Linked DNA regions of Plantactinospora sp. BC1. The protein of the gene in region 2 interacts with the protein of the main gene of each other region in a pairwise test. Links are inferred from orthologs where the notes say so. Each region holds a gene or a part of one and is shown on either strand. Other genes may lie near its edges. The genes, in order: secA and secG.

Region 1 (3,697 bases), 2.4 Mb from region 2 along the record:
CGGTCCCGGAGGCGGTGGCCGGCGCGACCCCCGAGGCGAAGCGGGCGGCGAAGCGGTTCCTGGACACCTGCCTGGAGATCGTCAACGGCTACCGACCGGCCGGGCACGTGCGCGCGCTGGCCAGCCCCACCGACGCGGCCGGCATGGTCGCGCAACTCGCCTCCGCCACGGGCCGGGTCTCCGGCCGGCGCCGGCCCGGACAACCGGTCCGCACCGTGCGGCTGCGCCGGCTGAGGGTCTGTGAACCCCGGCCCGGAGTCGTCGAGGCGGCCGCCGCGGTCGGGGTCGCCGGGCGTACCTGGGCGATGGCGTTCCGGATCGAGCGGCGCCGGGGAAGCTGGGTCGGTACCTCGGTGGCCCTGCTCTGACCGGCCGCGGCCGCCGCGCTCGGTCGGGCCCGGCCGGCGCACCTCCCGCCGGACCGTCCAAGCCACCGGTGCCGTGCCTGACACAGCGGTGCCCCCGACCGCCGAGCGACGGTCGGGGGCATCGGACGATCAGGCGCGTGGGCGATCAGGCGCCGCCGGGCGCTCCATGGCAGCGCTTGTACTTCCGGCCCGACCCACAGGGGCAGGGCGCGTTCCGGGACGGGGCGTTGGCGCCGACCGTCTGGCCCTGAGCGGGCCGGCGGGACGCCGCGGGCGGGGGCGGGCCGCCCACACCGAGCGCCGGTGCCTGCGGACGCTCGACCGCCACCCCGCCGGTCGCCGGAGCCTCGCCGTCGATGGTCGGTGCGGAGTACTGGAGACCCTGGGTCCGGGGTGCCCGGCCCAGGCCCTTGGCCCGGATCTCCACGGGCGAGTCCGTCGGCACCTGCATCGGGGCCGGCCCGGCGTCGGCCTCGGCCGGAGCCGGCTTCGCCTCCTCGACCTGGACCTCCAGGTTGTAGAGGAAGCCGACCGTCTCCTCCTTGATCCCGTCCATCATCGTGGCGAACATGTCGAAGCCCTCGCGCTGGTATTCCACCACCGGGTCACGCTGGGCGTAGGCCCGCAGGCTGATGCCCTCCTGGAGGTAGTCCATCTCGTAGAGGTGCTCGCGCCACTTGCGGTCGATGACCTGGAGCAGCACCATCCGCTCCAACTGCCGCATCGCCTCGCTGCCGAGTTCCTCCTCGCGCCGCTGGTACGCCGCGAAGGCGTCCTGCTTGAGCTGCTCGAGCAGGAAGTCGGCGTCCAGGCTGGTCCGCTCGCCGCCGGACTCCTCGACGATGTCGTCGATGGTGACACCGATCGGGTAGAGCTGCTTGAGGCTGGCCCAGAGCTGGTCGAGATCCCAGTCCTCGGCGTAGCCGTCCGAGGTCGCGCCGGTGACGTACGCGGTGACCACGTCGTCGATCATGTGCCTGATCTGGTCGTTCAGGTCCTCGCCGTCGAGCACCCGCTTGCGCTCGGCGTAGACCACCTGGCGCTGCTTGTTCATCACCTCGTCGTACTTGAGGACGTTCTTGCGGATCTCGGCGTTCTGGCCCTCGATCTGGGCCTGGGCGCTCTTGATCTGCCGGGTCACCATCTTGGACTCGATGGGGACGTCCTCCGGGATGTTGAACCGCTCCATCACGGCCTCGACCGCGCCGGCCCGGAACCGCTTCATCAGCTCGTCCTGGAGCGAGAGGTAGAACCGGGACTCGCCGGGGTCACCCTGCCGGCCGGACCGACCGCGTAGCTGGTTGTCGATCCGCCGCGACTCGTGCCGTTCGGTGCCGAGGACGTAGAGGCCGCCGACCGAGGAGACCTCCTCGGCCTCGGCGTCGCAGGCCTCCTTCCAGCGCGGAAGGATCTCTTCGAGCGCCTTGGCGTAGTCGTCGCCGTGCTCGACCGGGTCCAGGCCGCGCTGCCGCAGCTCGGTGTTGGCCAGGTATTCCGGGTTGCCGCCGAGCAGGATGTCGGTACCCCGGCCGGCCATGTTGGTGGCCACCGTGACTCCGCCCTTGCGCCCGGCCTGGGCGATGATCTCCGCCTCCTTGGCGTGGAACTTCGCGTTCAGGACGGCGTGCGGGATGCCCCGGCGGCGCAGGAGCTGGGAGAGCACCTCGGAGTTCTCCACCGAGACCGTGCCGACCAGCACCGGCTGGCCGAGGGCGTGCCGCTCGGCGATGTCCTCGACGACCGCGTTGAACTTGGCCCGCTCGGTCTTGTAGATCACGTCGGGCCGGTCGATCCGGACCATCGGGCGGTGCGTCGGGATGGTGACCACGCCGACCTTGTAGACCTTGTTGAACTCGCCCGCCTCGGTCTGGGCGGTACCGGTCATGCCGGAGAGCTTGTTGTAGAGCCGGAAGTAGTTCTGCAGGGTGATCGTGGCAAGAGTCTGGTTCTCCTGCTTGATCTCCACGCCTTCCTTGGCCTCGATCGCCTGGTGCATGCCCTCGTTGTAGCGGCGGCCGTGCAGGATCCGGCCGGTGAACTCGTCGACGATCAGGACCTCGCCCTCGTTGACGATGTAGTCCTTGTCGCGCTTGTAGAGCTCCTTGGCCTTGATCGCGTTGTTCAGGTAGCCGACCAGCGGGGTGTTCACCGACTCGTAGAGGTTGTCGATGCCGAGCCGGTCCTCCACCTTGGCGACGCCGCGCTCGGTCACCGCGATGGTCCGCTTGGCGTAGTCGACCTCGTAGTCGCCCTCGCCGTCCTTGCCGGGCTGGAGCCGGGCCACCACCCCGGCGAACTCCGAGTACCACCGGGCGGAGTGCTCGGCCGGGCCGGAGATGATCAGCGGGGTCCGGGCCTCGTCGATCAGGATCGAGTCGACCTCGTCGACGATCGCGAAGTTGTGCCCGCGCTGGACCAGGTCCTCCTTGCTCCAGGCCATGTTGTCCCGGAGGTAGTCGAACCCGAACTCGTTGTTGGTGCCGTAGGTGATGTCGGCCTCGTACGCGGCCCGGTGCTCGGCGGCCGGCCGGTTCGGCAGGATCACCCCGACGGTCAGGCCGAGGAACTCGTGCACCCGGCCCATCCAGGCCGCGTCCCGCTCGGCGAGGTAGTCGTTCACCGTGACGATGTGCACGCCCTTGCCGGAGAGCGCGTTGAGGTAGGCCGGCAGCACCGAGGTCAGGGTCTTGCCCTCACCGGTCTTCATCTCGGCGATGTTGCCGAAGTGCAGGGCCGCGCCGCCCATGATCTGCACGTCGTAGTGCCGCTGGCCGAGCACCCGCGACGCCGCCTCGCGCACCGTGGCGAACGCCTCGGGCAGCAGGTCGTCGAGGGTCTCGCCGTCGGCCAGCCGCTCCCGGAACTGGTCGGTGAGCGCCCGCAGCTCCTCGTCGGTGAGGTTGACGTAGTCGTCCTCGATCGAGTTGACGGCGTTGGCGATCGCCTTGAGGCGGCGCACCATGCGCCCCTCGCCCGCGCGTAGGACCTTTTCCAGAATCGACACGGATCAACGCTCCCCTAGACAGTCTGCCGAACCATCGTAGGCGCATCACCGGCCCGATCGTCAGTCGCGCCGCCCCTCCCGTTCAGCGAACCGGACATTCTGTCCGATAGTAGCCTTGAGGGCCGGTAAATCCGGTTACGCCCAGGGCGAACCCTCCGGCACGATGGCCCGATGAACCAGAACAGCAGGCCGGACGGGGTCGAGATCGTCGAGGCGGGGCTGCTGCTCCGGCCCTGGCGGGCCGAGGACGTCGAGGACGTACACCGGGCGTGCCAGGATCCGGCCATCCAGCGCTGGACCGCCGTGCCGAGCCCGTACCGGCTGG
Region 2 (3,010 bases):
TCGGCTGGTTGAAGGCCCGGCTGGGTCTGCACCCGCACTGGGAGCACACCAGCGAGTTCCCCCGGATGCGCTCGGTGGAACTGCGCTGCGCCAACGGCGACGAGCTGGTGCTGACCCGGGACGACAACCAGGCGACGTTCCGGCGTACCGGGCAGGCCGACCGGCAACTGCCGCTGGTACGCCGCCCGCTCGGCGACGAACTCGCCGAGGAGCTGCGCCGGCTCGACCCGGACCAGATCTACGCCGAGGCGCTGGGTGCCGTCGCCGGGGTGGCCCGGCTGGACCGGCGGCCGGCCCAGCGGGTGCACGTCTGGAAGGACCCGACGAAGCAGCCGCAGGGTGTCGCGTGACCGAGACAACGGTGGTGGTGCACGCCGACCCGGACCTGCTCGCCCAGGCGGTCGCGGCCCGGCTGCTGGTCAGGATCATCGACGCCCAGGCGGAGCGGGGCGAGGCGAGCGTGGTACTGACCGGGGGCCGGATCGCGGCGGCGGTGCACCGGGCGGTACGCGACCTGCCGGCCCGGGACGCGGTCGACTGGTCCCGGGTCGACGTCTGGTGGGGTGACGAACGGTTCCTGCCGGCCGGGGACCCGGAGCGGAACGAGACCCAGGCCCGGGAGGCGCTGCTCGACGCGCTGCCGCAGGTCCGGGTGCATCCGATGCCCGCCTCGGACGGTCCGGACGGTGCCGACCCGGAGGCGGCGGCGGCCCGGTACGCGGCCGAACTCGCCGCGGCCGCCGGCCCGGGTACGGCCGCGCTGCCCTACTTCGACGTACTGATGCTCGGGGTCGGCGAGGACGGGCACGTCGCCTCGCTCTTCCCCGAGCATCCGGTCGGCTACGAGAGCCGGCCGGTGAGCGCGGTCCGGGGCAGCCCGAAGCCGCCACCGGTGCGGATCACGCTGACCCGGGGGGCCATCAACACCGCCGAGGACGTCTGGCTGATCGCCAGCGGCAGCGGCAAGGCCCGGGCGGTCGGCATGGCGCTGGGCGGTGCCGGGCCGGTCCAGGTGCCGGCGGCCGGGGTGACCGGGGTGCAGCGGACCCGGTGGCTGTTGGACCGGGCGGCGGCGGCCGAGGTGAAGCCGAGGTTCCGCAGCCTCCGCTGATCGTTCCGCAGCCTCCGCAGACCGTTCCGTAGCCTCCGCTGACCCGGCGGGTCGCCCGCCAACGTCAGGAGGCTGGCCCGGTCACACCCGACCGATGAGCCGGGCCGGTGTCGTCACGGCCCGGATTGGGTCGGGTCTCGCCCCGGCGGGCCCGCAACGCGGCCAGCGCCTCGGCGAGGATCGCCTCGGCGTCCGCCTCGCTGCGCCGCTCCTTCACGTACGCCAGGTGCGACTTGTACGGCTCCGTCCGCTGCCGCCCCGGCGGATTGTGCACGTCCTGCCCGGCCGGCTGCCCGCAGTGCGGACAGTCCCAGATCTCCGGGATCTCGGCCTCGGCCGCCAACAGGATCTCCAGCATGTGCCCGTTGCCGCACCAGTAGGTGACCGGACGGCGGGGGGCGGGTTCGCATCGCTCGGTCGGCCGGGCCGGGCCGGCACCGACTCGGCTGCCACGAATGGCACTGCCAGGGGGCACGGCTGCTCGCTCCGTTCGTCAGAGGGGGGTCCCGAGGGGATATGACAAACTGCGCGCGGCCCACGTTAGCGGACCGCGCGCAGTTTGTACGCCCTGTTGTCAGGTGGTCTCGGCGAGACGCAGCCAGAGGCCGAGGCCGACGATGCAGGCGAACCAGACAAGACCCACCAGAACGGTGTATCGGTCGAGGTTCTTCTCGGCCACCGAGGAGCCGGCCAGGCTGGAGCTGACCCCTCCGCCGAACATGCTCGACATCCCGCCGCCCTTGCCCCGGTGCAGCAGGATCAGCAAGGTGAGCAGCACGCTCGTGATCACCAGCAACACGATCAACGTGTATGCGAACCAGATCGGCATGGTAGGGGTCAGTCCTCTCAGCTACGCGGGGCTCGTCAAGGATAGCGACCGTCAGCGGGCGATGTGCTCCGGGAACCGACAGATCTGCGCGAACTCCTCGGCGTCCAGGCTCGCCCCGCCGACCAGTGCGCCGTCCACGTCGGGCTGCGCCATGATCGCGGCGATGTTGGCCGCCTTCACCGACCCGCCGTAGAGCACCCGGACCTGGTCGGCGGTCTCCTGACCGTGCAGCTCGGCGATCCGCTGCCGGATCGCGCCGCAGACCTCCTGGGCATTCTCCGGGGTCGCCGTCTTGCCGGTGCCGATCGCCCAGACCGGCTCGTACGCCACGACCACCTTGGCCACCTGCTCGGCGGTCAACCCGGCCAGCGAGCCGTCGAGCTGGTCGCGCACGTACGCCACCTGCCCGTCCTGCTCGCGGATGTCCAGGCCCTCGCCGACGCAGACGATCGGGGTCAACCCGTTCTCCAGCGCCGCCTTCGCCTTGGCGTTGACCAGCGCGTCGTCCTCGTGGTGGTACGTCCGCCGCTCGGAGTGCCCGACGACCACGTAGGTGCAGCCGAGCGCGGTCAGCAGCGCACCCGAGATCTCCCCGGTGTACGCCCCGCCCTTGTGCGGCGAGATGTCCTGCGCGCCGTACCCGATCAGCAGCTTGTCGCCGTCGACCAGGGTCTGCACCGTCCGCAGGTCCGTGTACGGCGGCAGCACCACCGTCTCCACGTCGGTCAACTGCTTCTCGTTGAGGCTCGCGGCGAGCTTCTGGATCAGCAGGTTCGCTTCCCGGTGGTTGAGGTTCATCTTCCAGTTGCCGGCCATCAGCGGCCGGCGGGCGGGTGCGGGGGTGGCCACTACTGCTCCAGAGCGACGATGCCGGGGAGGGCCTTGCCCTCCAGGTATTCCAGCGAGGCTCCCCCGCCGGTCGAGATGTGCCCGAACGACGACTCGTCCAGACCGAGCGCGCGGACGGCCGCGGCCGAGTCACCGCCACCGACCACCGTGAAGCCCTTCACGTGGCTGATCGCCTCGGCGACGCCCCGGGTACCGGCGGCGAACGGGGCCAGCTCGAAGAC

Evidence for each region.
Region 1: the proteins of secG (region 2) and secA interact in binary tests that used the Escherichia coli proteins (3 or more experiments, as listed by UniProt). The link is inferred for Plantactinospora sp. BC1 from one-to-one orthologs.

Annotation. Positions count from the first base shown.
Region 1 is NZ_CP028158.1:3,188,074-3,191,770, forward strand. Bases 314-3,697 are described here. They hold secA (preprotein translocase subunit SecA), read right to left. Parts: upstream 3,373-3,697; coding sequence 514-3,372; downstream 314-513. Other genes in these bases: C6361_RS39200 (Rv3235 family protein), read left to right, coding at 314-368; C6361_RS13725 (GNAT family N-acetyltransferase), read left to right, coding at 3,544-3,697. In the rest of the region: more of C6361_RS39200, read left to right, coding at 15-313. UniProt on the Escherichia coli protein: Required for protein export, interacts with the SecYEG preprotein conducting channel.
Region 2 is NZ_CP028158.1:5,611,790-5,614,799, reverse strand. What follows is about bases 314-3,010. They hold secG (preprotein translocase subunit SecG), read right to left. Parts: upstream 1,941-3,010; coding sequence 1,686-1,940; downstream 314-1,685. Other genes in these bases: pgk (phosphoglycerate kinase), read right to left, coding at 2,789-3,010; tpiA (triose-phosphate isomerase), read right to left, coding at 1,992-2,756; pgl (6-phosphogluconolactonase), read left to right, coding at 347-1,111; C6361_RS24585 (glucose-6-phosphate dehydrogenase assembly protein OpcA), read left to right, coding at 314-350. Outside these bases: more of C6361_RS24585, read left to right, coding at 1-313. UniProt on the Escherichia coli protein: Subunit of the protein translocation channel SecYEG. Overexpression of some hybrid proteins has been thought to jam the protein secretion apparatus resulting in cell death; while this may be true it also results in FtsH-mediated degradation of SecY.